4 regions of the Alteromonas lipotrueae genome follow, and region 1 is predicted to be linked to each of the others. Evidence: predicted binding sites of a transcription regulator. Region 1 holds the regulator's gene; each other region holds the start of a gene.
What was found. Region 1 encodes FliA, which starts transcription of late flagellar genes. Its sites were predicted from a motif close to CTAAAGNTNNNNNNNNNNNNGCCGATA; they were not measured.
Positions count from the first base shown of each region.

Region 2: the regulator FliA is predicted to act here: its motif matches at 4,890-4,916, upstream of KYS23_RS02910 (flagellar protein MotY).
Region 3: the regulator FliA is predicted to act here: its motif matches at 3,480-3,506, upstream of KYS23_RS00520 (HAMP domain-containing methyl-accepting chemotaxis protein).
Region 4: the regulator FliA is predicted to act here: its motif matches at 1,438-1,464, upstream of pomA (flagellar motor protein PomA).

Region 1 covers NZ_JAESDJ010000001.1:544,852-552,794, forward strand. Annotated here, with positions in the region: gene flhA (flagellar biosynthesis protein FlhA) at 1-1,984, shown strand, start outside; gene flhF (flagellar biosynthesis GTPase FlhF) at 2,014-3,405, shown strand; gene KYS23_RS02320 (MinD/ParA family protein) at 3,402-4,268, shown strand; gene KYS23_RS02325 (RNA polymerase sigma factor FliA) at 4,265-4,996, shown strand; gene cheY (chemotaxis response regulator CheY) at 5,033-5,416, shown strand; gene KYS23_RS02335 (protein phosphatase CheZ) at 5,451-6,215, shown strand; gene KYS23_RS02340 (chemotaxis protein CheA) at 6,228-7,943, shown strand, end outside.
Region 2 covers NZ_JAESDJ010000001.1:676,800-684,742, forward strand. Annotated here, with positions in the region: gene KYS23_RS02890 (TonB-dependent receptor) at 1-2,737, shown strand, start outside; gene KYS23_RS02895 ((2Fe-2S)-binding protein) at 2,817-3,011, opposite strand; gene KYS23_RS02900 (peroxiredoxin) at 3,274-3,879, shown strand; gene rnt (ribonuclease T) at 4,056-4,712, opposite strand; gene KYS23_RS02910 (flagellar protein MotY) at 5,032-5,838, shown strand; gene glpQ (glycerophosphodiester phosphodiesterase) at 5,945-6,979, opposite strand; gene gloA (lactoylglutathione lyase) at 7,030-7,416, opposite strand; gene KYS23_RS02925 (SDR family oxidoreductase) at 7,548-7,943, opposite strand, start outside.
Region 3 covers NZ_JAESDJ010000001.1:131,462-139,404, forward strand. Annotated here, with positions in the region: gene lysC (lysine-sensitive aspartokinase 3) at 1-1,209, shown strand, start outside; gene KYS23_RS00520 (HAMP domain-containing methyl-accepting chemotaxis protein) at 1,309-3,333, opposite strand; gene KYS23_RS00525 (symmetrical bis(5'-nucleosyl)-tetraphosphatase) at 3,560-4,375, opposite strand; gene apaG (Co2+/Mg2+ efflux protein ApaG) at 4,388-4,762, opposite strand; gene rsmA (16S rRNA (adenine(1518)-N(6)/adenine(1519)-N(6))-dimethyltransferase RsmA) at 4,772-5,599, opposite strand; gene pdxA (4-hydroxythreonine-4-phosphate dehydrogenase PdxA) at 5,596-6,579, opposite strand; gene surA (peptidylprolyl isomerase SurA) at 6,595-7,881, opposite strand; gene KYS23_RS00550 (LPS-assembly protein LptD) at 7,936-7,943, opposite strand, start outside.
Region 4 covers NZ_JAESDJ010000010.1:19,300-27,242, forward strand. Annotated here, with positions in the region: gene KYS23_RS14060 (flagellar motor protein MotB) at 1-624, opposite strand, end outside; gene pomA (flagellar motor protein PomA) at 624-1,388, opposite strand; gene xseB (exodeoxyribonuclease VII small subunit) at 1,671-1,913, shown strand; gene KYS23_RS14075 (farnesyl diphosphate synthase) at 1,942-2,832, shown strand; gene dxs (1-deoxy-D-xylulose-5-phosphate synthase) at 2,865-4,742, shown strand; gene KYS23_RS14085 (phosphatidylglycerophosphatase A family protein) at 4,855-5,355, opposite strand; gene thiL (thiamine-phosphate kinase) at 5,374-6,339, opposite strand; gene nusB (transcription antitermination factor NusB) at 6,385-6,807, opposite strand; gene ribH (6,7-dimethyl-8-ribityllumazine synthase) at 6,821-7,294, opposite strand; gene ribBA (bifunctional 3,4-dihydroxy-2-butanone-4-phosphate synthase/GTP cyclohydrolase II) at 7,518-7,943, opposite strand, start outside.

The sequences.
Region 1 (7,943 bases):
GCCGCCATTTTTACTCGACGTATTGTTCAGCTTCAATATTGCGCTGTCTTTAGTCATTATTTTGGTGGCGGTATTAACCCAAAAACCGGTTGATTTCGGTATTTTTCCCCTTGTGTTGTTGATTGCTACCGTACTGCGGTTGGCGTTAAACGTTGCCTCCACGCGTGTCGTCCTGCTATATGGACATGAAGGCGGGGATGCTGCAGGTAAGGTTATCGAAGCATTTGGTGCTGTGGTAATTGGAGGCAACTATGCGGTGGGGGTGGTGGTCTTTGCTATCTTGCTCATTATCAACTTTAAAGTAGTGACCGCGGGTGCAGGTCGAATTTCAGAAGTAAGTGCTCGCTTTACTCTTGACGCTATGCCAGGTAAGCAAATGGCTATTGATGCCGATTTGAATGCGGGTTATATCGACCAAGATCAGGCGCGTGCTCGCCGAGAAGAAATAACCGCCGAAGCAGATTTCTATGGCTCGATGGACGGTGCGTCAAAATTTGTGAAAGGTGACGCTGTTGCCGGCCTCTTTATCATGCTTATCAATATTGTGGGTGGCCTTTTTATTGGCATGATTCAACACGGGTTAAGTTTTGGAAATGCCATCGAGGTTTACACCATTTTAACCATTGGTGACGGTTTGGTGGCGCAAATACCCTCACTGTTACTGTCTGTGGCTACCGCTATTATTGTTACCCGAGAAAACGAAACCCAAGAAATGGGCAAAGAAATTCGTAGTCAATTGGGTAATAGCCAAGCCCTTTATATTGCCTCTGGTGTGTTATTCGTTATGGGTATTATTCCCGGCATGCCTCATTTAGCCTTTATTGGTTTTTCAGTGCTTATAGCCGGTTACGCCTACTGGCAGGGGGTTGCGGCTAAACGCGAGGCAGAAAAGCCTAAAACCCCAGCAAACATAGTGAAAGATGACACTGTTGCGCCTGAAATAAAAGAGCTTGGGTGGGATGATGTGCAGCATGTCGACACCATCGGCTTAGAAGTCGGGTACCGACTAATCCCCTTAGTAGATAAGTCTCAGGGCGGAGAACTGCTCACTCGTATTAAAGGGGTTCGTAAGAAGTTATCTCAAGAGCTAGGCTTTCTTATTCCACCGGTACACATTCGTGACAATCTAGATTTAGAGCCTAACCTGTACACCATTGCGATGTTGGGTGTAACCATTGGCGATGCGCAAATAAGCCACGATGAAGAGCTTGCGATTAATCCGGGTCAAGTATTTGGCAAACTGGAAGGTCGTGCTACCAAAGACCCTGCCTTTGGCTTAGATGCGGTATGGATCAAACCGAATAAGCGTGAGCATGCGCAAACACTGGGTTATACCGTGGTTGATGCTGCTACTGTGGTTGCTACTCACTTAAGTCAATTGCTGACAAACAACGCCTACCAACTACTTGGACATGAAGAAGCTCAACAGCTACTAGATATGCTAGCCAAGCAGCATCCTAAATTAGTTGAAGGGTTAGTCCCTGATATTCTGCCGTTGAGCACTATCGTTAAAGTGCTGCAAACCTTGCTATTTGAAGGGGTGCCTATTCGTGACATGCGTACCATTGTACAAACCCTGAGCGAATACGGCCCACGTAGCCAAGACCCAGATGTACTGGTGTCTGCGGTACGAATTGCGCTTAAACGTCTAATCACCCAAGAAATTACCCAAGGGGCGAAAGAGATACCCGTCATAACCTTGGCGCCAGAGTTGGAACAGATGTTGCACCAGTCATTACAAGCAGGTGGCGAAGATGGCGCTGGTATAGAACCAGGACTGGCCGATAAGCTGCAAAAATCATTGCAGCAAGCTAGTCAGCAACAAGAATTAGAAGGTGAGCCTGCGGTACTTCTCACTTCCGGTATGTTGCGCCCCGTACTATCTCGCTTCTTAAAGTATTCGGTCGCGGGTTTACATGTACTTTCCTATCAGGAAGTACCCGACGATAAGCAGATAAAAATAGTCAGTTCGGTCGGTCAATAATCTGACACTGGGTGATTGGAGAGTTTTCAATGAAAATCAGACGTTTCTTTGGCAAAGATATGCGAGAAGCTTTAAGCCAAGTTAAAGCGGAATTGGGTAGCGATGCCGTTATCATGTCGAACCGAAAGCTTGCTGACGGTATCGAGCTGGTAGCCGCTTACGATAAAGAGCCAGAAGCCAAACTGTCGATTAAAAAGCCTGCACCTAGAGCACCAGGTCAAGCGAAAGCGGCTGTACCTAGTCTTAGTGAAATCATCGGTGATGATGGTCCAGATAGCTTAAAAGCACTGTTGGAAAAACAACATGGTGGCAGCATTCAAAGCTCATCTTCAGCACCTAGTGCCAACGCTCAGCATGCCAATCAAATTGCCTCGCACTTAGACTTTTCAGAAGCCTTTATCGACGATGTAGAAGCAAATCAAAACACCTCTGAATTCCCTAGCCATCAGGCATCTAGCCTGAATGAAAGTATTGATAAAAGCAGAGCTCCTCAGTCTGACGAATTGTCTCAGATTAAAGAAGAGTTGGCGTCACTACGAAATGTACTTCAATACCAAGTGGCCGATTTGATGGAAGCAAAAAGTCGTCGTCAGCAACCTGTACATCACTATTTGATTCAGCGTCTAACCGATATGGGACTGAGTCAATCACTGGCAGAGCAACTAATTAGTTACACGCCGTCGCATTACAACGAGCGTGACGCTTGGGTTTATCTTTTAAACCTATTGGCTAATCGCATTAATGTGACAGGTAACGATATACTTACGCAAAAGGGCGCAGTTGCGTTAGTGGGTCCTACCGGAACAGGTAAAACCACCACAGTCGCTAAATTAGCTGCTCGCTATGCACAGAAATATGGTGCTGACTCCGTTGCCATGATTACGATAGATACCTATCGTATTGCAGCGTTTGAGCAATTAGCCACATATGGAAAAATTATTGGCTGCACAGTGCGTAAAGCACAAAGTAGTGAAGAATTATCAGATTTATTGTTTCAATTACGCCATAAGAGACTAGTGTTAATTGATACGGCAGGCTTTAGTCAGCGAGATAGTCGATTAATTAAACAGATAAATCAATTTGATAACGGTCAAATGCAGCCAGTGAAAAAATACCTAGTAGCGCAAGCGAATACCCAATATGCTGCGTTACAACGTATTATAGATGCGTACGAAGGGGTGGAACTTAGCGGTTGTATCTTTACAAAGCTTGATGAGTGCTACTCTCTAGGCGAAGTGCTTAGCGCAGCGGTGGAGTACCAGTTACCTGTCAGTTATGTAACAGATGGACAGAAAGTTCCTGAAGACATTAAGATTGCAGAAGCAAAATCTTTAGTATCTGCTGCTGCAAAGCTTTATAAAAAGTACGGTTTGAATCATACTACTAGTAACAATGTGGTTAAAACAGCACGAGCAGTATGATTGATGATCAAGCGAGTAGCTTACGAAAAATGAAGCAATCACGATTAATCAAAGTTATCGCCGTCACCGGAGGTAAAGGTGGCGTTGGTAAAACAAATATTACGCTAAACACGGCTATTGCTATGGCAAAGCAGGGAAAGCGGGTAATGGTATTGGATGCAGACTTAGGTCTGGCCAATGTGGATGTAATGCTAGGATTGCGAGTAGAGAAAAACCTCTCCCACGTATTATCTGGTGAGTGTACCTTGGACGATGTTCTCGTTACGGGCCCTCACGGTATAAAAATAGCACCAGCCACATCAGGTTCTCAATCAATGGCAGAGCTATCACCAACGCAGCATGCAGGGCTTATTAGAGCTTTCAGCGAATTGCGTTCGCCCATTGATGTGCTTATCGTCGATACCGCAGCAGGTATCTCCGATATGGTGCTAAGTTTCTCCAAAGCCTCTCAAGATATTATGGTGGTAGTGTGCGATGAGCCTACTTCACTCACCGATGCCTATGCGTTAATTAAAATTCTTAACAGAGAGCACGGTGTCTTTCGCTTCAAAGTGGTCGCCAATATGGTCCGCGATGTTAGAGAAGGGCAGGAACTCTTCAGCAAACTATCGAAAGTAACAGGGCGATTTTTGGATGTTGCGCTAGAATTGGTGGCAACGGTTCCTTTTGACGAGAACATACGACGAGCGGTACGTAAGCAAACGTCAATTGTAGATGCTTATCCAAGTTCTCCTGCGGCAGTGGCGATTAGCCAGCTAGCAGCCAAAGCAGCATCTTGGCCTATTCCTGCGCAACCAGGAGGTCACTTAGAGTTTTTTATTGAACAACTAATAGCAGATAAAGCAGTAGGAAGTCAGCGTTGAATAGCAAAGCAGCCGCTTATCAACAGCAAACGGACAAGTCACAGTTAGTTGAGCGTCACGCTTCGCTGGTGAAGCGAATAGCACACCACTTAATGGCGAGACTGCCAGCCAGTGTACTTGTCGACGATTTAATCCAATCCGGTATGATTGGACTGCTAGAAGCTGCACGAAATTTTGACGGTTCCAAAGGCGCAAGCTTCGAAACCTTTGCGGGTATACGTATTCGTGGCGCGATGCTTGATGAAATCAGAAAAGGTGATTGGACACCTCGTTCCGTGCACAAAAACGGACGAGCCATTACCGAAGCAATCTCTCAAGTTGAAGGTGAAACTGGTCGTGACGCGCGAGATGTTGATATTGCAGCTAAAATGAATGTAAGCATGCAAGATTATCATCAAATGCTTAACGAAGTGAATGCCGGTAAATTGGTGGGGATCGAAGATTTAGGGGTTTCTGAAGATGTTATTTCTACAGAAAAAAACCGAGGTAGCGACGCGCCGTTAGAAGATTTGATGCAAGGGGCTTTCCAAAAAGCGCTAGCACATGCTATTACTACATTACCCGAACGGGAAGCGATTGTACTTTCTTTATACTATGATGAAGAACTGAACCTTAGAGAAATTGGCGAAGTTCTTGATGTTAGTGAATCGCGAGTGAGCCAAATTCATAGTCAGGCCATGTTAAAACTCAAATCACGAATGAAATCGTGGCAAGTTGACGAAGAATAGAAATTAATAACAATTAACCCCTCATTGGAGGCTATTTTGGATAAAAGTATGAAAATTCTCGTGGTTGACGATTTTTCTACCATGAGACGTATCATAAAGAACCTGCTAAAAGATTTGGGTTTTGCCAATATCCAGGAAGCGGACGACGGTAACACCGCGCTACCTATGCTACAACAAGGTGATTTTGACTTTGTTGTAACAGATTGGAATATGCCAGGTATGCAAGGTATCGATTTATTACGCGCTATACGTGCAGATGATAAGTTGAAACACCTACCGGTTCTTATGGTGACAGCAGAAGCGAAGAAAGAACAAATCGTTGCCGCAGCGCAAGCTGGTGTGAATGGTTATGTTGTTAAACCTTTCACTGCCGCTACGTTGAAAGAAAAATTAGATAAAATCTTCGAACGTTTAGGTTGATCCAGACGCTCACCAGAGAAATGAGGTTTACTGGATGTCGACAAATGAAAGTGTCTCTATAACGCTCGAAGAAGCCAAAAAATTGGTAGCGTATCTTGAAGAGGGCGATAACGCATCAGCGAACGCTGTCTTAGAAGCTGTTTCGATGAAAGAGTCCATTGAGCTCTTTGCTGAAGTTGGTAAATTAACGCGTCAACTTCATGACTCGTTAAATAACTTCCAAATCGATGAACGTATTAAAAATTTAACCGTTGATGACATTCCTGATGCGCAAACGCGACTCATGTACGTTATCGAAGAAACGGAAAAAGCTGCCAATACCACCATGGATGCAGTTGAAGAGAGTATGCCAATTGCTGAAGTGCTCTCTACCCGCATCGAGAAAATCATGCCGGAGTGGAAAAAACTGATGAATCGTCAACTTGAGTTGGGTGAATTCAAAGTTTTATGTGCAGATTTAGACGAATTGCTAGAAGACGGATCGAAACAATCGGCTAAGCTTACATCATTGCTTACCGAAGTGTTAATGGCACAAGGTTACCAAGATCTTACCGGTCAAGTTATTCGCAGAGTGATTGAACTCGTAAAAGAAGTGGAAGATAGCTTAGTTAATATGCTTACGATGTTCGGTGAACCCGAACAGGCGGAACTAGGCAAGCCATCTGAAGCGAAAGTCGAAAAAGTTAACAAGATCGATAGTGTCGAAGCCGAAGGTCCAATTATTGATGCAGACCAACGCGATGATGTTGTATCTGGCCAAGATGACGTAGATGATCTTTTGTCTAGCTTAGGTTTTTAGGGGAGCGGGCGCATGGCGTTTGATGTTGACGAGGATATATTACAGGACTTTCTAGTTGAAGCTGGGGAGATCCTTGAACAATTACAAGAACAGCTCGTTGATCTGGAAAATAATCCTGAAGATGCAGATTTACTTAATGCTATCTTTCGTGGTTACCATACCGTAAAAGGTGGCGCCGGCTTTTTGTCGCTTACCGAATTAGTTGAAATTTGCCACGGTGCAGAAAACGTTTTCGATGTAATGCGAAACGGACAACGTACTCTTACGCCTGAATTAATGGACACCATTCTTCAGGCCACCGATGTAGTCGTAGAGATGTTTGAGCGTGTTAAAGCGCAAGAACCCCTAGTGCCTGCAGACGCAAAACTTGTTGATTTGCTACATAAGTTAAGCACCCCAGAAACCCCAGACGAAAATATCTTTGGTGACAGCAGTGACGCGGTTGAAACTCCTGTTGCCGAGGAAGAGTTCGCGTTGGAAGAAGCGCCCGTATCTGAAGGGCCTGCTGATAGTGGCGATGGCGGCATTGACGAAATTTCTGAAGATGAATTTGAAGCCTTGCTTGATGAACTTCATGGTTCGAGTGCGCCGGGCAAACCTGCGCCTAAGGCAGAACCAAAAGCGGCTGCACCGGCAGCCGGTGGTTCAGGTGATGATATTACCGACGATGAATTTGAAGCACTGTTAGACGAACTCCACGGCAAAGGTAAATTCAAAGAAGAAGAACCAGCGCCTGCGGCTGCACCGAAAGCGGCAGCACCTAGTGGTGAAGAAATTACCGATGATGAGTTTGAAGCACTACTTGACCAATTACATGGCTCAGGGCAAGGGCCTACGGCTCAAGGGACTGAGCCTGAAGCAAATACACCGCCTGTAGATAAAAAAGCGACGGAAGCGATTCAGAAGGCTAAAGCAGAACAATCTGCCGCTAGTACGCCTGCTAAATCAACGCCTGCCGGGAAAGCACCCGCACCTAGTCCAGCAGCTAAGAAGACGGCAGAGCCGGCTAAACCCGCTACTAAAAAAGACGATAAAAAAGCAACGCCTGCTCCTCCTCAAGCAGAAACCACAGTACGTGTTGATACCAAACGCCTAGACCAAATTATGAATATGGTTGGCGAGTTAGTATTAGTACGAAATCGTTTGCTGAGTTTAGGAATAACCAATGCCGACGAAAGTATGTCGAAGGCAATTGCTAACCTAGATGTGGTAACGGGCGATTTGCAGGGTGCGGTTATGAAAACCCGTATGCAGCCAATTAAGAAAGTGTTTGGCCGCTTCCCTCGCGTTGTTCGAGACTTAGCACGTACTTTGAAAAAAGAAATCACCTTAGAATTAGAAGGTGAAGAGACAGATTTAGATAAAAATCTGGTAGAAGCACTTGCCGACCCACTGGTTCACTTAGTGAGAAATTCGGTAGATCACGGTATTGAAATGCCAGATGATCGTGTGGCTACAGGTAAAACTCGAATGGGAACCGTGAGACTATCGGCTTCTCAAGAGGGTGACCATATCCTACTTACCATCGAAGATGACGGTAAGGGAATGGATGCAGAAAAACTAAAAGAGATTGCTATAAGCCGAGGTGTTTTAGACGCCGATGCGGCTGCGCGTATGTCTGATGTTGAAGCGTTCAACCTTATTTTTGCACCAGGGTTCTCAACCAAAACTGAGATAAGTGATATCTCGGGTCGTGGTGTAGGCATGGATGTGGTTAAAACAAAAATT
Region 2 (7,943 bases), 130 kb from region 1:
GTTATTTCCTTTCGACTTAGCACAAACGGTTAAAACCAACTCTTTAGAAGGTAATTTTACCCTCAACGAAGCCCTCTCAAAATTGCTTGATGGCACCGAACTTGCTGTGGTGACCGACAGTGCAGGGCAGGTCAGTATTCGCTCTCGCAGTGAATTGGTTGCTCAAAACATAGACGGTGAGGGGGAGGCTAAGGTTCAAGAAGAAGACACGAGTAATGCGCTTGAGCGTATTGCTGTGGTAGGTACCAGAAGCTCTCCACGTAGTGTGGTCGAATCCCCAGTGCCGCTAGACATTATTGGGTCAGAATCCTTGCATTCTCAAGGCAACAGCGATGCGCTTTCAATGCTTAGCACCATGGTGCCTTCTTTAAACGTAAACGATCAGCCCATTAATGATGCTACCAGTTTAGTGCGACCTGCTAATTTACGAGGTATGGCGTCAGATCACACATTATTGCTTGTGAACGGTAAGCGCAGGCATCGCTCGGCGGTGATTACCTTTCTTGGCGGAGGCTTGTCTGATGGCGCACAGGGGCCTGATATTTCGGTTATCCCTGCTTATGCACTAAAGCAAATTGAAGTATTACGAGATGGTGCTGCCGCGCAATACGGTTCAGATGCGATTGCTGGCGTGATTAACTTCGTACTCAATGACAGCGATTCAGGTGGCAGCGTTGCACTTAAAACGGGAACCTATTCAGAAGGTGATGGTGAGTTATTTCAGATACAGGCTAATAAAGGGTTTCGTTTAGGTGAGAACGGCTTCTTAAATGCCACGGTAGAATATCGACAGCAACAAGGTACATCGCGCTCTGTCCAGCGTGATGATGCACAAGGCCTCATTGACGCAGGCAACATGTTCATCAGTAGCCCTGCGCAAATATGGGGCGCGCTAGACGTTAACGAGGACATGAAAATGTCGGTGAATGCGGGCTGGGATATTGCGCCAAACTTCGAAGGTTACGCATTAGCAACGTATGCGCATCGTGAAATAAGTGGCGGTTTTTACTTTCGCAACCCACAAACTCGAGAAGGTGTTTTTTCTGAAACTAACGAAGAAACGGGTGAAAGCCGCCTACTGGTTGGGGATTTAGACGGTATAGGGCAGGGGATTAGCTGTCCCACTATTTTCCTTGATGACACCAATGTATTGGAAAACCCCGATTATTTGCGCATTGCAGACAATTCAACAGCACTTGGTGCTAATTGCTTTGCGTTTAACGAGTGGTTCCCTGGGGGGTTTACACCACAATTCGGTGGCACAATTACTGACGCGTCAGTATTTGCTGGCATAAAAACGGAACTAGACAATGGCTGGGCAATGGATTTAAGTGCCAGTGTAGGGTATTCAGATATCGCTTACCGTCTATCAGGCACTGTAAACCCTTCTTTAGGGCCTGACTCTCCGCTGTCTTATACTCCTGGTTCTGTCAGCCAAGTAGAGCGTACGTTCAACCTTGATTTCGCTAAGCTAATTCAATCCGTGTTTGAAGAGCCTATCAGTATTGCCATGGGCGCAGAATGGCGCAGAGAAACTTACTTTCAAAAAGCCGGTGATGATGCCTCTTATGCCGCAGGTTCGCTTGCTTTTGACCCTACAACGGGCGCATCTCAAGGGTTCAGTATTGGCTCGAACGGATTTCCAGGCTATCAGCCTCAATCGGCAGGGCACTGGAGTAGAAGTAATTGGGCGGTGTACATAGATTTGGAGTTTTTCTTAACTGAAGCATGGCAATTTGGTGTGGCCACCCGAGTTGAACACTTTACTGATTTTGGTTCTACCTTTGATGGCAAGCTGAGTACGCGATACAAGGTGAACGACTTATTTGCCCTTCGAGGTTCTATCAATACCGGCTTTAAAGCCCCCACAGTTGGTCAAAGTAATGTTATTAATGTTACTACGGCATATAGTGCCAATGGATTAGAAGACCAAGCCACACTGCCACCCACCGATTTGGTATCACTACAACTAGGTGCAACACCGCTCACACCAGAAGAGTCGGTCAACTTTAGTCTAGGTGTGGTGATGCACATAAGTGACAGATTTTTTGCCACTTTGGATTACTTCAATATTCGACTGATGGACAGGATCAGTACTACATCGGCCATCCCTCTTACCGATGAAGACATACAAATACTCAGCGCAAAGGGGCGAGATGATGCGGCGAAATACAATGCCGCTAAATTCTTTACCAACGATTTCGATACGCAAACTCAGGGCGTTGATTTAGTGCTTCACTATGACTTCATGGTGCAAGATTGGAAGCAGACTTTATTGTTAGCTTACAATTGGACAGACACGCAAGTAGAGCGAGTGACCTTGTACCCCACCATGGTTGAAGGTGAATTAACCTTGATGCCAAACCTGACACCACAGCGCATCAGAATGCTAGAAGATAACTTGCCTGCTCACAGAGGCAGTTTAACGCTGGAACAGTACATTGGAGATTTCAATTTTACGTGGCGGGCGAATTATTACGGAAAATATTACGAAGACCATCTAGATGCTTCTGCGGGAATGGATATTTTTGGAAGCGATACGCTAACGGCAGATGTGCAAGTAGCATGGTATTTTTCACCGTCGTGGCGAGTTACGTTAGGCGCGCAAAATCTGTTTGATTCAAAGCCTGATAGTAATCCATTCAGTGGGGAAGTCGGATCTTTATACCCGCCAACATCACCAGGTGGAATTAATGGTGCGTTCTATTATTTAGGGCTGGAATACCGCGTAGATTAACGACTTATTAGTGGATTGAAATAGAACGTCAGATAAATTTTTGGTAGACGTTAGGAAAACGTTTTGGGCAAAGGGGGGGTTAGCCTACGTTTTTAAACATAGAGTCATCGATAATAGTTTGATCGATAATATGTTGTGCCATTTGGATGCACTTCCCACACTGGGAACCAAGTTCCATATGTTCACGCAATTCACGCATGTTGCCTACGCCATTACCTTGTACTGCGGCGCGTATACTTTTATCGGTAACGCCGTAACACATACATACAAACATAAAACACTCCAAATAAGTCTGTAAATGATAATAATTGCTATTTCATTCTAATGCAAGTGAGATTTAGTCGTATTCACACTCAATAAATCATTAAAAAAGGTGTGCTTTGGTACGATGAGTGAAATATTCATGAGAAATTAGCGAAAGTACAATGCGTTATAGCTTGTTATCTAAAATTAAGTACCAATAAAGACAGATAGAAAACGCCTAGTAATAAGACGTTTTACTTATTATTAAATTTTTAAATAAATTGGAGATACTCATGAGTGTATTAGTTGGTCGTCCAGCGCCGGATTTTACCGCGGCTGCAGTATTAGGTTCAGGTGAAATAGTTGACTCATTTTCACTATCTGAAACCATTAAAGGTAAAAAAACGGTACTATTTTTCTATCCGCTAGATTTTACCTTTGTTTGCCCTTCTGAACTGATTGCTTTTGATAAGCGTTTTGAAGAATTCAAAAAGCGTGGCGTAGAAGTGATTGGTGTTTCTATCGATTCACAGTTTTCTCACAATGCATGGCGAAATACGCCAGTAAACGAAGGGGGTATTGGCCCAGTACAATACACCTTGGTGGCCGACGTAAAACATGAAATCTGCCAGGCGTATGATGTAGAGCACCCTGAAGATGGCGTGGCATTTCGTGGCTCTTTCCTGATTGATGAAGAAGGCCTTGTACGTCACCAAGTGATTAACGACCTTCCGCTAGGCCGCAACGTAGACGAAATGCTTCGTATGGTTGATGCGCTAGCATTCCATCAAGATCATGGCGAAGTTTGCCCTGCGGGTTGGACACAAGGTAAAGCTGGTATGGATGCATCACCGGAAGGCGTGGCTAAGTACCTTGCAGCAGAAGCTGACAAGTTATAATAATTAACGCTGTGCCGAACGCAACTATATTAAGTATGTAAATAAACATGCTAAGCGTTTCGCAAATGCGTCTACCTAATACTAAAACAGCGCCATTCGGCGCTGTTTTTTATTTCTATCAAATCGATTTTGATGAAATGGGTTTGCCGCTAAGCCTCCATTTTAGATATTGCTTATCAGCAAGGCTGATCAGGATTGGCGGGTTGATCTGCCAAGGGCCAGCCGCCCAGTGCTTTATAGCGATTTACCATAAAGCAAAATAGCTCTGTGGTTTTTTGCGCATCATATAATGCGCTGTGGGCTTCTTTTTGATCAAACTCGATACCTGCCGCTCGGCAGGCTTTAACCAATACGGTTTGGCCTAATGTTAAACCTGCAAGGCTGGTGGTATCAAATGATACAAATGGGTGGAAAGGCGTGCGCTTAATGTTGCAGCGGGCTATGGCTGCGTTCACGAAACTTTGATCGAAGGTGGCGTTATGCGCCACAATCACCGAGCGCTGGCAATCCGCATCTTTTTGCGCTTTACGAATGCCTTTGCACAGTGACTTCATCGCTTCACTTTCTTCAATGGCTCCGCGCAGAGCACAGTGAGGGTCAATACCGTTAAACTCTAGCGCTGCGGGCTCTAAGTTGGCCCCTTCAAAAGGGTCGACATGGTAATGAAAAGTTTGGTCAGGATAAATTAGCCCATCTTCTTCCATTTTTACCGTGACGGCAGCGATTTCTAGTAAGGCGTCGGTTCCAGAATTAAAACCAGCGGTTTCGACGTCAATAACAACAGGAAAGTAGCCTCTAAAGCGATGAGGAAGGGAATGGTGCAACTCAGACATAGTTTCTCTTAGCAGGTTTTTTGGTTACGTAACACGGCTGTATCAATATAAAAATGCTACGGAAAGTGGAGCGATTATGGCAAGGATAACTCACGGTATCCAGCCTGAATTTCGTTGATGGACTAATTGATGAGCTCTGGAAGCTGCAATTGAATGTATAATTGATGGAAGAGAAGGCTAAACTTTTCTACACTAAGGACGATATATTCTGTAAGCGCCTTTTCGTTAGGTATGGTTTATCAGTTGAGTGGGTATAGTTGTGAAGCGTAAATTCGGTTTACTTATTCCGTTGTTTTTTACTACGGTCGCAAGCGGTGCTATGCGTCAGTATTCGGCTACGGTAGAAACGTCGAACTGGGAAGTGGTTGATGCATCGCGTTTGCAATGTACGTTGAATCATCCTTTACCTGGGTACGGCGATGCCATGTTTACTAGCGTGGCTTCAAAACGGCTTAATATGGAATTCGAGCTAGATATGCACTTATTGCCTAATCGCTTCGATGTGGCTGCTGTCTATTCTGTACCGCCAAAGTGGATGCCGGGTGTTGCGCCTAAAACTATCGCCGATATGACATTGCGAACGCAATATAATGGTGACCTTCCACAAGACGCCGCATGGACTATGTTAAGTGAACTTGAGAAAGGCTTCTGGCCCACCATTTATTATCAAGACTGGTACAACGAATACGATAAAGTGAGCGTTGCATTAAACGCCAGTAATTTCTCGTTGGTGTATCGAGACTTCGTTGAGTGTGTGTCTAATTTATTGCCTTATAATTTCGACGATATTGCCTATACGGTGTTGTCGTATCAGAAAAACAGTACCGAACTGACTAAGTATTCGCAAAAGCGCCTAACAATGATTGGGGAATACCTAAAAGAGGATAGTGACTTAGAGTTAGTTTTGCTTGATGGCTATACCGACAGTTATGGCGGGCGATGGAACAACGAACAACTATCTATACGCCGAGCCAATGAAGTAAAAAGCTACTTAACTACTATTGGTGTGCCCGATGACAGAATTCAACTTACGGGGCACGGCGAGAAGCGTCATATCGCGAATAACAATACCCGCGAATCAAGAGCACAAAATAGAAGGGTAGTGGTACGGTTATCTAAATCCTAGTGATTGACTCAGTGACTGAATTGAAAATTTATTTTGTGATTCGAATATAAAAAGCGGCTATTAGCCGCTTTTTTTGTGTGTTGTATAATAGCTTAATTTATTATTGCTACTCGCCTTGTGCCTCAAGCCACGCTTTGACTGGTGGCACATGGTCGGTAAATACGCCGTCTACGTTCACCACGTGTTTCAGGGTAGAGAGAAGCTGTTCTGCTGTCATGCCTGGCGGCAGAGCATCTTCACGAAAAGTGTATGGATGAATAACGAAACCTTCTGAATGGGCATGTTCAAGCCAAGGTGCCGGCACCAGTTTACCCGCTTTCATCGCTTGCGGATCTAGTAGTTGCCCTAACCAAGGGCCTAAACCATCGGCATATTTAGCTACTGCTTTCATGCCGGCTTCACTTTTTATCCAACCGTAGTCTGTGGTTGATTCCGCCCAGCTGTTCTCACCGATTAGCATGACCACTTTGCCCGCATAGTTTAGCTCGTTTCTAATGCGCTTTATTTCATTGAAGTCAAAACACTGCAAGTAACTGTTGGCGTTTTTACTGGCAAGATTAAAGCGAGTTAAGGAGGCAATTACAATTTGGCTTGCATCTACGCCTTGTTCGGTATGCCACGCTGGTGACTTTACTTCCGTATAAACCCCAACATCGGTTTCGAACTCTCGATTGAGTTGAGTGATAAGCTCGTAATGTTCATCCAAGGTTGCTACGGTAAAGTTCGCCGTATTCCCCGTATAACGTGTTGTGAAAACTTGCTCGCCTTTGTTGTTGGCTCGTTCATGTACTTGCAGGGTGCGAAGCTCAGCTAGCGTGAAGTCTAAAGCGTAAAAGCGACCATCTTTACGCGCTCGCTCAGGAAATACCTGCTCAACGTTGGTTACTGTTTCTAAATGTATGTCATGCAACACCACGGCAATCCCATCTTTGGTAATAACCGCATCTTGCTCAATAAAGTCAGGGTTCATGGCAAAAGCAAGTGTGGCGGCTTCTAATGTATGCTCAGGCAGATAACCTGAGGCACCCCTATGGGCTATAACATCAAAGTCTTTCGCCAATAGCACTGGGCTTGCAAAAATAGAGATAAAAAGCGAGAAAACTAACGAGCAAGTCAGTGACGCGTGAGGAATTTTTAGCATAGTATGGCAATATCCTTATTAATAGGGCCGCTGTATTTTGTAATAGTGACTTATGGTTTTGTTTGAATAAGTTCAATGGCGTAGCCATCTGGATCGCGAACAAAAGCAATGACAGTAGAACCGCCCTTTACTGGACCAGCCTTTCGATAGACATCACAGCCATTTTGCTCAAGGTTTTCACAGAACTGATAAATGTCGTCTACTTCAATAGCAATGTGACCGTAAGCCGTGCCTTTATCGTAAGTGTCGTCGCCCCAGTTATAAGTGAGTTCAAGCACCGTAGTGTTAGTTTCTTCGCCATAACCCACGAAAGCGAGCGTGTATTCATAAGCTTGGTTTTCAGACTTTCTCAGCAGCTTCATACCCATCAAGTTGGTGTAGAAGTGCAAAGACGCATCAAGATCCTCAACGCGAAGCATGGTATGTAGCATTCTCATTTCACTCTCCCGGTCCTTCTAAGGACATCATATAAATCAGTTTACTATGGGTATATGAAAGGAATGAGACACTAAGGCGCCGATGCAATGGCTGCAAGCGCCTATCGTTAAACAGCTAGTAAAAAAGATAACTAAAAGCCCCACATTCCAATATTGTCTATTTTAAGACGACGGGGTTGCTGAAGTAAATAAACGAGCATATCACTAAGGTCATCATTTTGAATAAGCCCAGTGTTAATTTCATCCGTAGGGGCTTTTTGTGATTGAATAAGCGCAGGGTTAAGTGAGTGAACGTGAATTCCGTACTCGTGCACTTCTTCTTGAAGGGCTTTGCCTAGACCGACCATGGCAAACTTTGACGCGCAATATACGCCTGCATTCGGATAGCCGTTTAACGCAGCTTGAGAGGCAATATTTACCACGTACCCTTCCTTTTGCTTAATCATATTGGGCACCACGTTTTTGCACATCAAAAATGTACCTTTAACATTGGTATCCATAACGTCATCCCAGTCGCTTTCGCTGGT
Region 3 (7,943 bases), 410 kb from region 1:
GCGCACAGCCCACTTACCCAAGAGCAAATAGAATCTACTTGCCAATCTATTGTTGATATTGAACTTGCCATTCTCAACAAGCTTGCAGATAAGAGCTCGGTTGAAAGCAAGCTAAATGATTTGCTAGATGAAATGAAATCGCTAGCTTCTCACGAAGAGATTTTACATAGAAACGATTTAAAAGATCAGTTGCTTTCTATGGGTGAGCGCATGTCGTCATTGATGTTCAGTGCAGTCTTAGCCGAACAAAAAGTAGCTGAACAAAATGTGACTACCATGAACTTCGATGTACGCAAAGTTTTGCGCACCGACAGTGAATTTGGTGAAGCAGTACCACAGATAAACACTATTGAAGCCCTGGCAAAGCAATTACTGGCCCCTGAAATTGAAAATGCCATTGTGGTTACACAAGGGTTTGTGGGCGCCGATGATGAAGGTCGCACTACTACATTGGGGCGTGGCGGTTCTGACTTTACGGCTGCGCTTATTGCTGAAGCCTTAGATGCCGATGCCTGTGAAATATGGACCGATGTGATAGGGGTTTATACCACCGACCCACGTATTACTGCTGCGGCTCGCCCATTGCCAGAGCTTAGTTTTGAGGAAGCGGCTGAGATGGCGACCTTTGGTGCTAAGGTACTGCATCCTGCCACCATGGAACCAGCCCTTCGTAAAAACATTAAAGTGTTTGTAGGTTCAAGTAAAGAGCCAGAAAAAGGCGGTACTTGGATTGTTCGAGATTGCGTGGAAGAGCCACCTTATCGTGCCATTACTCGCCGTAAAGACCAAGTTATGGTAACAGTGAAAACACCTAAGATGATGTACGCACAGGGCTTCCTACAGCAGGTTTTTGCCATTATTGCTAAGCACAAGCTAAGTGTGGACTTGGTGACTACATCAGAAATCTCGGTGTCGTTTACCTTAGACAATCCTGCCAATTCAGTGGCACAGCGCTTAAATAAAGAAACCATTGCAGAACTTGAAACTATCTGTGATGTGAAAGTAGAGAACGGTTACGACTTAGTCACGGTGGTGGGTAACCACATGCAAACCGCAATTGGGGTGTCTAGCAAGATTTTTGCTGCGGTATCTGACTTTAACTTACGCATGATTTGTTTCGGTGCTAACCCGCACAACCTTTCATTCCTAGTGAATGAAACAGACAGCGATAAAATAGTGAAGGATTTACATAAAGCGCTCTTTGAGTAGCGTGTTATGTGTTTTTCATATACAAAAAAGGGAAGGTGTTAACCTTCCCTTTTTCATTTAACGTAGAGTATTCAATGACACTAAATACCCAATGTGGTGTTATACCTTAAACTGACGGATAGATTGCTGTAGTTCTTCAGCAAGCCTTGCCACTTCGTGGCTAGAGTCAGAGGTTTGCTGAGCACCCGACGTAGTTTCTTCAGCAATATTAACGATAGTTTCAAGCTTCTCGCTAATTTCTTGAGACACGGTATTTTGCTCACGTGCTGATTGTTCAATTTGAGAACTTACGTCGTGGGCTTTATGTACAGCTTCAGAAATAATATCAAGCGCCTGAGTCGCTTTTTCCGTTTGCTCGACACACGCTACGGTCTGCTCTTTACCTTGATTCATTACCGATACCGCGCGTTCAGCACCCGCTTGAAGCACCTCAATCATAGCGTTAATTTCTTGCGTAGACTGTTGCGTACGGCTCGCTAGCGTACGTACTTCATCAGCAACTACCGCAAAGCCTCTACCTTGCTCACCCGCACGTGCAGCTTCAATGGCCGCATTCAAGGCTAGAAGGTTAGTTTGGTCGGCCACGCCGCGGATAACATCAAGAATGCCACCGATGCTGGCGCTGTCTTGATGAAGTTTGTTAATAACATCTGCTGCGTCTTGTACGTCTTTTGCAAGAATTTCGATAATACGTTTATTCTCAAGCGAGATTTGACGTACATTTTCAGCTTCTGCGTCAGCATGGCGAATTTGACTCAGTGTATCTTCAGCGTTTTGCACTACCAATTGCGAGGTAGAATGCATTTCTGTAGTGGCCGTTGCCACTTGACCAATTTGTGACTTTTGATCTTGAATTGAATGCGTGGTTTGCGCGGTAACGGCTGAGGTTTGTTCTGATGCCGCGGCAAGTTGCTCTGCACGGGTATTAATTCCTGAAATCAGCTCTTTGAGGTTGCCAATTAGGTTATTACAGTTTTTAGCTAATAAGCCAAACTCATCTTGAGCAGAATCGTCTAGGCGATGTGTTAAGTCTCCAGATGATGCCACGGTAAGTAATTCGTTCACGCGGTAAAGCGGGCGAGTAATCGCGCGTACTGTTATGTAACCAATAATGATAGCTATCGCGATAGAGAGAATAACCACTGCACTAATAATAATATTACCTGTAGTGATAGCGCTGTTAACTTGGTTTTCGATGTCTTTTGCTTTGGCATCTGCAAGGGCGAGAAGCTGCTCAAGTTCCACAATACCGTTCGCAATATTTTTATCTGACGCATTCAGCGCACTTTCAGAATCATTTCTGCGCTCTAGTCTTTCTACATGCAGCGCCATAACGCCGTCACTGGCTTTAATAGCGTTTAGGGCATCGTTTACCAATTCATTAATATCGCTAAGGGTACCAGATTGATCTCGCTGTCCAGCTGCTTGGCCCATATCACTAAGCAAAGTAGCAACCTTGTCTACCACCAAGTCAACTTCGTTACCTAGGGTTTGTGAGCGTACGATAGTTTCGGTCTTTACGTATTCATATGAAACGGTAAGTAGAGAGAGTAGTGAGGTTTCTAGTTGACTACCAATGTCGGCTGCGCGTCTAAGGTTAGGATCGCTTTGCACTGTATCTAGGTCAGAGAAGTCTAGTAAGTAAGTAGATGCATCGTCAGCGTTATCTTCAGCGTCACCTAGTCGATCGTCAATGGTGTTGCGAATGTCCATAAATTTTTGGTGATTCAGATAAACCGCTTCAACATTCTTTATGTAATTGTCATAGGAGGCACGAATGCTATTCAATTTACGTTGAAGTTCTGGTTCGTCGGCAACTGCACTGGCAAGCTTTTTATATTCAGCTTCGAACATATCTCGGCTTTTATTGAATGCTGTGCGCTTTTCTTGAAGACCCGATAAATCCTCTTCAATATAGGCTTCGAACGTCAATCTACCCATGTTTAGGAAGTTCGCTTTTAGGGCGTTACTACCCGCTACTGTAGGAAGCGCTATGTCATTTACCTCTTCGGTTGCTGAACCGATGGAATTGAGGTTGAACAACGAAACAACGCTAATGACAATCAGTAGACAAGTAATTGCTACAAAACCGCCGATTACGCGAGTGGCTACTGTAATCTTCATTGAAACTCCTAGACTATTTTTTATTTTTTTGCGTGACGATACTACCCCGCACTACGTCCAAAATACACCCCAATGCCCTAGAGGAAGGTATTAAAATGTATAACATGAACGGTAATGGGATTATAGACTAACGTATATAACCAAAGTATCGGCAGGTAAGCCATTAAGTTAACAAGTAAAGCACAAGAATATGCGATTTAGTAGTCTGCTGCATCAATTAAGCAAATTACGCATGTACTCTGATGAGTTTACCTGTATTGATATCCAGCATGGTCATTTCTTGACCCCAAACATACCCGGTATCTAGCGCGACAAAACGATTATCTTGCGTCTCGCTGTTTAGTGCAGCCCAATGACCGAAAAGAACCTGTTCTTGCGCCTGGAGGTGAGCATTGTCTATCTTGAACCAAGGCGTAACCGATTTCGAAGCTTGAGCAGGGTGGGTTTTGGTCTCAAACTCTAAACTAGTATCTGCGTTTAGAAAGCGCATTCTAGTGCATGCGTTCACAATAAAGCGGGTTCGTGGTACACCTTCAAGTTTATCAGACCACGTGACCGGTGTGTTGCCGTACATGTTTTTTAAAAAGTCAGTATAGTGCTTCGCTTGTAACTGTTTGCTAACTTCATCGCTTAAGCTGACGAGGGTGTCTGTACTCCAATGTGGGTAGAGACCGGCATGTACGATGGTATGGTTAACATTAATTTTTTTAGCTAAGGGAAATTGACGAAGCCAATCGAGTAGTGCTTTTAAGTCGGGAGCATTAAGTAAAGGCTCAAGGTTATCAGCTTTCTTAGGTTTGCGAATGTTGTTCGCTACCGCCAGCAAGTGAAGGTCGTGATTTCCTAGCACTGTCTCGAAACTGCTACCTAAGCTTTTTAGAAACCTTAAGGTGCTTAACGAGTCTTCGCCTCTGGCAACTAGGTCGCCAACGGCGAAGAGTTTATCTTTATCCGCAGAGAATTCGGCTTTCTCCAGCAGTTGCTGTAGCCCGCGATAACAGCCTTGAATATCACCCACGACGAAGGTGTTGCGATAAGTCATAAATCTCAAAAATCAGTGAAGAATGTTGGGAACCGCTAAACGGAATACTTCAATCGGAACTCGAAAACGTTCCCCGTTTTCACGCTCCATTTCGTAATAGCCTTGCATATTACCTACAGGGGTATCAAGTACAGCCCCACTGGTATAGTCAAAATCTTCGCCTGGTTTTAATATAGGCTGTTTTCCAACAACACCTGAGCCGCTCACCTCTGATGTTTTACCGTTAGCATCGGTAATTTGCCAGTAACGATTAATAAGTTGAACCGTTTCTTGGCTGTCATTCACAATGGTCACGTGATAAGCGAACGCAAATTGTGGCGAATCAGAGGGGAGGTGCTCGGGCAGGTGACGGGTTTTCACCCGCACCTTAATTTCAGACTCATTCATAAGCTAACTTTAATTTTCTTGTGCTTCTTCTAACGCTGATACTGCATTCGCTAATGTGGCGAAATCCTGCAAGGATAGTACTTCAGCCCTTACGGTTGGGTTTATACCCAGCGCGCTGATTTGTGCTTCAGTAAGACTTTCTTTCAGCGAATTTCGTATTGTTTTGCGACGTTGATTGAACGCCTGTGCGCATACTCGCTCAAGGGTAGCCACTGATACCACATCCACTGGCGGTGTTTTATGTGGGATTAGACGTACTACCGCAGAATCAACTTTTGGGGGTGGCTTAAAGGCACCTGGTGGTACATTGAGTACCGGCATAACTTTACAATAATATTGCGCCATTACCGATAATCGACCATAGCTTTTAGAGCCATGCCCTGCGGCTAAACGGTTCACCACTTCTTTTTGTAGCATGAAGTGCATGTCATCTACGCACGCTGCGTGAGAGAACAGGTGAAACATAAGCGGTGTTGAAATGTTATACGGTAAGTTACCAAAAACGCGCAACCCTTTATCTTTCACGTGCATAGTTTTAGCCAGCTCAGTGAAATCCATGGTCATCGCGTCTTGTTCAATAACAGTTAGCTTATCGCCGTTAAACGGATGTTCTCGTAAACGCTTAGCCAAATCTCGGTCAAGCTCGATAACGGTAAGTGCTTCAACTTCATCGCAAACTGGATCGGTGAGCGCGCCTAATCCGGGGCCTATTTCAACCAAGTTTTGTTCGTGTTGCGGATTAATGGCCGACACGATTTGTCCAATCACATAATCGTCGTGTAGGAAGTTTTGTCCGAAGCGTTTTCTGGCCGTGTGGCCTAAATGTGTTTTACTCATTGTTGATGATGTGCAAGCTCAATGGCTTTTTCCAATGCTTTTCTGAAACTGCCAGGATCGGCATTACCATGGCCTGCTAAATCGAGTGCAGTACCGTGATCGACGGATGTTCTTATAAATGGGAGGCCAAGGGTAATGTTAACCGAAGCACCAAACCCTTTATATTTTAGCACGGGAAGGCCTTGGTCGTGGTACATCGCTAGCACAACGTCTGCATCTTCCAGATATTTAGGCTGAAATATAGTATCGGCAGGAAGTGGCCCGGTAATATTTAGCCCTTCTTCACGTAACTCGTTTAGCGCCGGAATAATGGTTTGAATTTCTTCTGTGCCAATATGTCCATCTTCACCTGCATGGGGGTTAAGCCCACACACGTAAATATGCGGATTGCGAACACCAAATTTTAGTTTAAAGTCGGTGTTAATAATATGGAGCACTTTGTGAAGGCGTTCTTTAGTAATGGCGCGAGACACATATTCTAAAGGAATATGAGTAGTTGCTAGTGCGACATTTAAGCCTTCTGTTGCCAACAACATGACAACATCAATCGTATTGGACTGATAAGCAAAAAACTCGGTATGGCCACTAAAAGATACGCCAGCTTTATTGATAATGCCCTTGTGCACCGGCCCGGTGACTACCGCATGAAAGTCACCTTCCATGTTTGCTTGGCATGCTTGTCGAAGGGTTTCTACTACGTATAAACCGTTCTCGCTATCTAGGGTTCCGGCAACCACATCGGCGGCTTTATCTATTTGCTTAATAAACAGCGAACCCGCGGGCTGAACCTGCGGGTTTGATGCATCATAAGGAAGCAATGTAAGCGGTAAACCAAGTGCTTTCGCTCTGGTCTCTAATATTTCGCCATCGGCGAATACTACTAACTGAGCCTGCCATGATTCTTGAGCCAGCTTTATTATTAAGTCTGGCCCAATACCGGCGGGCTCACCTGGTGTTACTGCAATTTTTATCGGTGTCATTTATGCTTCTATATATTACTCGATAACTTCAATGTAGGCAGCGTCGCGCATTTCACGTAACCAGTTTTCCGTTTCTTCTGCAAACTTTCTATTGAAAATAAGCTGATACGCTTTGTCTTCTTTGCGGCGCTCTGTTGCGTCGTCTACACGTCTATCGATTAATTGGATTAAGTGCCAACCGTGTACTGAACGTACTGGGTCGCTGTATTCACCGGCTGATAATTGCGCAAGGGCGTCTTTAAAAGCTGGTACGTAGTTGTTTGGATCTGACCAACCAAGTTCGCCGCCTTTAAGGGCTGAACCTGGATCTTCTGAATGTTCTTTAGCGAGCTCTTCAAATTCAACTTCACCCGCTTCAAGTTGAGTTCTGAACTTAACTAGCATCGCTTTTGCTTTGTCTTCACTAAGTATGATTGAAGGCTTAACGAGAATATGACGAGAGTTAACCTCTTCAATAGTGACTTTTTCAATGCCTCGAGTATCTAATACTTTCAAGATATGAAAACCAGCACCACTTCGGATAGGGCCGACTAGCTCGTCTTTTGCTTTACCCTGAATCGCTTCAGCAAACAAGGTAGGCATAGCGTTAATGTTCAGCCAACCCATGTCACCACCTTCTAACGCTTCGTTACCTGATGATGATGCGATAGCTATTTTAGCAAAATCTGACCCAGAATTTAATAGAGAAAGTACTTTGTCTGCTCGCTCTCTTGCTGCATTGATTTGGTCGTCAGAAGGATCAGATGGGAAACCAACAAGAATGTGGCCTAGACGGTATTCTTCTTGTTCTGCACCTTGTTGTTCCATGAGTTCAATAAGGGTTTCTCTTTCTTGATCGGTAATATAAATACGGCGACGAACATTCGCGCGACGCACTTCACCCATCACGATTTCTTCGCGTATATCTTCACGGTAATCTTCATAAGCGATGCCTTCTAAACGCAATTGTCTGCGTAATTCATCGACCGTGGTATTTTGGTTTGCAGCAATATTTGCAATGGTTTGTTCAAGCTGTGGGTCGCTTATTTGTATACCCATTCTTTGTGCCATCTGCAACTGAAGACTCTTGGTGATCAAACGCTCAATGGCTTGAGTACGCAGTGCGCGGTCAGAAGGAAGGTCTTGCCCATTTGCCTCTGCGTTACGTTTAACGTCATTCATCAGTGCATCTACTTCACTTTGAAGTACAACACCCTGATCGACAATAACCGCTACGCGGTCAAGCATTACTTCTTGCGCGTAGCTGCTAAACGACAACACTGCACTGACTAACAAGGCCCGGATTATGAACTTCATACTCACTCTTTTATTATTGGTTAATGCTTAACGTAGGGCTACTCCCTACGCTACAACGGATTAATTTA
Region 4 (7,943 bases), on a different contig from region 1:
CACCCCAATTTTGCGTAAGATAGGCTGGAATTGAGGTTGTAAAAATGCAGAACCTGCAGAAAACGAACCGTTCTCTCTAATGCGAATAGTCAGCTGCTGACCCAAAGACTCTAACTCTACTGCGCCATCGAGAATTTGCTTTTGTAGCTGCTGCGCCACTTTTTTCATTAACTCAGCAGTTTGAGTTTGATCTGAACTTTGCGACTCCGAGGACGACTGATCAGTGGCCGTTTGCTGTGACTGCCCCCCGCGTTGCTCACCCCGTTGCTTCTGCCTACCGCCTGATGAGTCTTCATCACCCGCTTGAAACTCCAGCATCTGCTGGGTCATTTCAATTGTTTGTTGCTGAATAGTGTCGATGGGCGACGGATCTGGACGACCAGGCCTAAACTCCATAGCAATAACACTGGTGCCTTTAGGAATGTCCTTAACTTCAATTTTGTTTTGTACACCGAAGGCAAACTTCATAGAGCCCGCGATTTGCTTAAACTTCAGTACATCCATTTCTGAAAACGAAAGTAAGAGCACAAAGAAGCACATCAGTAGCGACATAAGATCCGCGAAGGTCCCCATCCATGCAGGAAGCCCCTCGGGAGGACATTTTGGGCACTCTTCTTCAGCCATTATTCATCCTCAGCGCCCGTACCGCGTTTACTTGCCGCCAAATAGTTTTTCAGTATACCTTCAATTACGCGCGGGTTTTGCCCATCGGCAATCCCGACAATGCCATCGAGCACTAGCATTTGGTTAAGCTTTTCTTCTTGTGCGCGGTTACCGAGCTTTACCGCCATGGGTAGGCAAATAATGTTGGCAAGAAATGCACCATACAAGGTGGTTAATAGTGCTACCGCCATCGCCGGCCCAATCGATTTAGGATCATCCATGTTAGAAAGCATGGCCACCAGGCCAATCAGAGTTCCAATCATTCCCATCGCTGGTGCGATATCACCCATGCCTTTAAATATGGTGGCACCAAACTCGTGTCGCTCGGTGGTCATAGAGATATCTTTCGCTAAGGTTTCTCTGACCACTTCTATGTCGTGACCATCAACCAGCATGTCTACGCCTTTTTGCATAAACGGGTTTTCTATTTCAGCTTCTTCCAATGCAAGGAAACCGCCTTTACGCGCTGCATCTGCCATCTCAACAATTTTTTCGATAAGATCTTCAGGCGTATCAATTTTGAACATGAATGCTTTGCCTGCAATTTTACCTGCACCAAAGAACTGCCCTAAAGTGTATTGGGATAAAATAACGAAAAGGGTGCCACCAAATACGATCAAGATAGACGGTACGTTGATGAACATGGCAATACTGCCACCCATAACCATGGCCATTACTACAAAGCCGATGGCGCCCAACATACCTATGACGGTTGCTAAATCCACTCACTCTTCCTCATTTTTTGCAGACGCTGCATAACTATTACTCGTATTCTATCGGCATTGTATAGAATTTCTATAACAAGATTATCGCAAATTGCCTTAATTATTGTAGACATAATGACGTTAGTCGAACTTTAGGCAGCAGTTTTGATGGCAGCGCCTAGATCACAATGCTTTATCATAGATAGTAGCAATAGGGCATATGTTGACAAACCATTTGACCCATTGGCTACCCTCAGTTAATGTGCGCGTAATCCCAAGAAACGCCTAAAATTGAGTGCTATTGTGACGAAAAAGACAGATTCTCCCTCGTTTGAGGAAACCCTTACCGAATTAGATGCCATAGTCAATGAGATGGAAAACGGTGAGTTGCCATTAAACGTTGCACTTGAAAAATTCGAGCGAGGCATTGCCCTTTCTCGCGAAGGCCAGAAATCGTTAGAGCAAGCAGAACAAAAAGTTAAAATTTTGCTTAATGAGCAAGGTGAAAGCGCATTACACCCTCTTCCTGAAGACGAGCAACCTTAAGCCTCGTGTCGCAACAAACAGGTACAATATGAATTTCACTGCATTGCATCAGCAAGTTAAGCAGCAGACCGATACGTCGTTAAATACGCTTATTGATGACCTTCCCGACGACGCACCGCGGCTTAAAGAAGCAATGCGTCATGCGTTGTTGGTGGGCGGTAAACGCATGCGACCTTTACTGGTTCAAGTTATCGGCAACACCCTGGATGTGCCTAAAGGCGATCAAATGGCTATCAGTATGGCAATTGAGTGTGTGCATGCTTACTCGCTTGTACACGATGACTTGCCAGCCATGGACGACGACGATCTGCGTCGCGGCCAACCAACTTGTCATATTGCATTCGATGAAGCCACCGCAATATTAGCCGGTGATGCTTTGCAAGCCCTCGCTTTTAGTACATTGGCAGACGCGCCGCTGAGTGAATTCGCAACCAATAAACGTGGCGAGTTACTTTCTGTATTAGCGCGCGCCGCAGGCTATCGCGGCATGTGTGGCGGGCAAGCTATCGATTTAGCCAGCACGGGCGAAGAAATAAGCCTTGAGCAGCTCAAGCGTCTACACAATTTGAAAACCGGCGCGCTACTTCGTGCATGTATTGAAATGGTATCTATTGTTTCTCAAGACCTTGATAGTGGCAGTAAAGCAGACTTATTAGCCTACGCTGACGATATTGGCCTTGCATTTCAAGTCCAAGATGACATTCTGGACGTAGAAGGTAATAGTGAGCAATTAGGAAAGCCAGCAGGCTCTGACATTGCTTTGGGTAAAAATACCTTTCCTGCCAAGCTTGGCATCGAAGGCGCAAAACGAGAACTTGATAAGCTGCATCAGAATGCCCTTCAAGCCTTGGCTCGTTTACCCTACAATACAGACAGTTTAATTGCGTTTAGCGAACTATTGGTAAAACGAGACCATTAGTTCTGCAACCATGTTGAAAAAGATAATAAATAATGAGTTTAGACCTCCAACATTACCCCACGCTTGCTATTGCGCAAACGCCGGATAAGTTAAGACAGTTACCGCAAGATAAATTGCGTGAGTTGTCAGATGAATTACGAGAATATTTACTAAATAGTGTAAGCCAAACCAGTGGGCACTTTGCATCGGGCTTAGGCACGGTAGAGCTTACCGTTGCTTTGCATTATATTTATAATACCCCTGTAGACAGATTAATCTGGGACGTGGGCCATCAGGCCTACCCCCATAAAATTCTGACTGGCCGAGCCACTCAAATGTCGACTATTCGACAAAAAGACGGGTTACATCCCTTCCCTTGGCCTCCTGAAAGCGACTACGACACTTTTGCGGTGGGTCACTCTTCGACTTCAATTAGTGCTGCGCTCGGGATGGCTGTTGCCGCCGAGCAAGAGGGCAAAAATCGTAAAGTGGTTGCCGTTATTGGCGATGGCGCGATTACCGCAGGCATGGCATTTGAAGCGATGAATCACGCAGGCGATATCAATAAAGATATGGTTGTGGTGTTAAACGACAACGAAATGTCTATCTCTGAAAACGTAGGAGCCCTTAATAGCCACCTTGCACGCTTACTTACAGGTAATGTATTTAACTCTATTCGTGACGGTTCTAAGAAGTTATTAAGCAACGTACCTCCCATTAAAGAGTTTGCTAGTCGCGCAGAAGAACACCTTAAAGGCATGGTAGTGCCCGGCACTATCTTTGAAGAGCTTGGCTTTAATTACATTGGCCCTATTGATGGCCATGATGTCGATGCCGTTGTAGATACTTTGCGTAATATGCGCAAATTCAAAGGCCCACAACTGCTTCACGTGGTCACTAAGAAAGGTAAAGGCTACGCCCTTGCTGAAAAAGACCCGATTAAATTCCACGCAGTGCCTAAATTCAACCCTGCCGATAACGCGTTACCAAAAGCGAAACCTTCAGCGCCTACTTTTTCTGCTATTTTTGGCAATTGGTTGTGCGATATGGCAGCGCAAGACCCCAAATTGATGGCGATTACACCCGCCATGCGTGAAGGCTCTGGTATGGTCGCGTTTTCGCAGCAATACCCCAGACAATACTTTGATGTAGCCATTGCAGAACAACATGCGGTTACCTTCGCTGCGGGTTTAGCTCGCGATGGTTGTAACCCGGTGGTTGCCATCTACTCAACCTTTTTACAGCGTGCGTACGATCAGCTTATTCACGATGTCGCACTGCAAGACTTGCCTGTTTTATTTGCCGTGGACCGTGCTGGAATTGTAGGTGCTGATGGCCCTACTCACCAAGGTGCGTTTGATATTGCCTTTTTACGCTGCATACCGAATATGATTGTCATGGCTCCGTCTGATGAAAATGAATGTAGACAAATGCTATACACGGGTCACAAAGCGCAAAAACCTGCTGCGGTACGCTACCCTCGTGGTTCTGGAATGGGTATCACCCCTGACACCGCAATGACCGAGTTACCAATTGGTAAATCGAAGGTTAGCCGTGCCATTAGCGGTAAACCATCGAAAAAAGCAGCAATATTGAATTTTGGCACACTCTTACCTAATGCATTAGCCGCTGCCGAAGCGGTGGATGCTACGGTTATTGATATGCGGTTTGTAAAGCCCCTGGACGGCCAGGCTATTGAAAAAGCGGCTAGTGAACACGATATGCTTATTACCTTAGAAGATGGGTGCATAGCTGGTGGTGCGGGCTCTGGTGTACTTGAGTACTTGCAACAACAAGGTATTATGAAACCGGTTCGTACATTAGGGCTTCCTGATAGCTTTATTTTACAAGGTACGCAGCAAGAAATGTACAAAGAACATGGACTGGATGCCGAAGGTATTAGCGCTACTCTTAAAAGCTTACAAAGCTAGCTAATTGCTTTCTTTCTAACTAGCCTTTATATATAAAAAGCCCGCATTAGCGGGCTTTTTAGTATTTATGATTCTTTGACGTATGAACAAGCTAGCTTACATCAGCCCGATACTAAAACAAGGTGGTAAATGCCGGCCATACTAGCATCATGATATGTAAGCAAGCACACGCCATTGCGCCTGCCACTATATCATCAAGCATAATGCCTGTACCGCCGTGTAAGCGCTTATCGATAGGCCCTATTGGCCAAGGCTTTAAAATATCGAATATACGAAACAGAACAAACCCTGCTAACAGAGACGGCGCCGTGATGGGTACAAATAAAAAGGTAATAAACATACCCGCCACTTCATCCCACACAATAGAACCATGATCGTGCACCTGCATATCATCAGCAGTTTTTCCGCACAGATAAATACCAATAATTGAGGCAAAAACGGTGAAAGCGATAAACGCTATCACTGGCATATTCGCAGACAACATTAACAGTGGAAGCGCAGCTGCCGAACCAAATGTGCCGGGCATAAACGGAACAAGTCCGCTACCAAACCCAAGCGCTAAAAAGTGCACTGGATTCTTCATGCTAATTCTAGCGCGATATTCTTTTTGCATATAATGCTCTGTTAGCTTCTAGAAACTATGCTCGTAACCATTTTCATTGGTTGGTGTGAACGGCTGATTATCTTTTAACAAAAAAAGCTGACCGACTTGACCAGTCAACTGACCAATACAAGTGGCTTTCACGCTACTACTGCCCATTGAGGTTTCAAAGTTGCCTCGCTGTTCTTCGCCTACGGTAAAGATAAGTTCATAGTCGTCGCCTGCTGACAGTGCATATTCGATAGCTTGGGCATTATCAACTGCACTGGTTAACGCTCTCGATAAAGGGAGCTTATCAACGTGCACATTTGCACCACAGCCTGATGCTTTCAGTATATGGCCTAAATCAGAAATTAAGCCATCAGACACATCAATACATGATGAAGCAATACGACGAAGAGCCGTTCCCATTGCTACCCGAGGCGTAGGGTAATAATGGCGATTAATAAGCACATCTCGCGCTTCCCCGGCCACAGTGAGCTTATTCTGCAGAATATCTAAGCCAGCACCAGCATCACCTAACGTCCCTGTAACGTAGACCCAGTCGCCGGGTTTTGCATTACTGCGGGTTAGTTCGGAGCCGGGTGGAATAAACCCCTGCGCCGTAATGGTCATGGCCATTGGGCCTTTAACGGTATCGCCACCAATCAACTGCACAGAATAGTACTGCGTAAGCTCATACAAACCATCTACGAACTCGCTGAGCCACTCATCTTTCACGCTTGGCAATGACAACGATAAGCTGATCCACGCGGGTTCAGCGCCCATGGCGGCTAAATCGCTTAAATTGACGGCTACGGTTTTATACGCCACTGATTTTGCTGGCGCATCTTCTAGGAAGTGCACGCCGGCTACCAAGGTATCGGTAGTAACGGCAAGTTGTTGGTTACTAGGAACGTTAGTTACGGCGCAATCATCACCAATACCAATAACAACGTCTTTACGAGTGTGGCCACCATCAGAGAAGTAGCGGCCGATAAGATCAAATTCTTTCACGATAGTCTATTAAACCCTTGTGACATCCAATGCCACTGTACAAGGTTAATCGCGTTCGTCTTTACGCAACGAGCGAACCGCTTTATCAAGCGCACCATTGATGAATTTATGACTTTCTTCGGCCCCGAAAGACTTCGCAAGTTCAATCGCTTCATTAATAATTACGCGATAAGGCACATCTTTACGCTCTGTAAGTTCCAGTGTCGCAATGCGTAAAATAGCCTTTTCGATTGCATCTAGTTCTTCAGGCAAACGGCCCAAATACGGCTTGATAGTCGTATCTAAGTGGCTAGCGCTGTGCGCCACACCGCGAAGCAGTGCCTGAAAATAAGCCATATCAACTTTCTTCATATCGTTACTGGTCGCAAGTGCCAGTTCAATTTGCTGAATATCGTTATGACTCATTTGCCATGAATAGATGCCTTGAAGGGCAAGTTCACGGGCTTTACGACGAGCTGAAACTTTCACTTAATTTTTTACCTTAAAGCTTTTCAACAGCATCGATAACGTTAACCATTTCAAGCGCACCAAGGGCTGCTTCCGCGCCTTTGTTGCCTGCTTTGGTTCCGGAACGTTCGATAGCCTGTTCAATAGAATCTGTAGTGATAACGCCAAAAGATACCGGCACACCGTATTCTAGCGATACTTGCGCTAGGCCTTTGTTACATTCGCCTGCAACAAAGTCAAAATGAGGTGTGCCGCCACGAATTACCGCACCAAGTGCAATAATGGCGTCAAAAGATTTTTTCTCAGCAAGTTTCTTAGCAACAATAGGCAACTCATAAGCACCTGGAACACGAACCACTGTGATATCGTCTTCGTTCACTTCGCCGTGACGGTCTAGAGTATCTAATGCGCCTTCCAATAAGCTCTCAACAACAAAGCTATTAAAGCGTGCAACAACAATAGCAATCTTCTTACCGGTCGCTCTGATATTACCTTCAACTACTTGCATGATTTCATTCCTCGAGAAAAACGGCGCGAAGTATACCACAACTACGCCCAAACTAAATCGATTGTTTCTTTTACTCTGCTACTTAGTTCATTAGTCGCAGCCAAGTAATAAGGAGGGGGAGTGCCTGCCGTAAACCCTCCACCGCATGGATGCGGTGGCGGAGCGTACATGGATGTATTCACCGCGTGTTTGCGGCAGGCACTCCCCCTCCTTTATAAACTGCTCAGTCGTGAACGTACTCAACTACTTCTAGGCCATAGCCTGATAAGGCATGGTACTTAATAGGCTTGCTTAGTAAGCGCATTTTCTGAACGCCAATAGAGGCTAAAATTTGGCTACCTACACCAATAGTACGTGACGAGCCCTGCCAATCAGCACCAGTTGGACGCTCGCCTCTATCTTCTGCAGCAAAGCGGCGAACCTGTTGTTCAATTTGCTCATCTTTACCAAGCAATACCAGAACACCGCCTTCATCAGCAATTTTTTGCATACCTTCAGATAAGGTAAGCGAACGATGAATACCACGGGTAGAACCCAGCAAATCACTGAAGGTATTGTGAAGATGCACGCGAACTAATGTTGGATTCTCAGCGCTAACTTCCCCTTTCTTCAAAGCAAAGTGTAGCTGATTATCAATACTGTCTTTGAA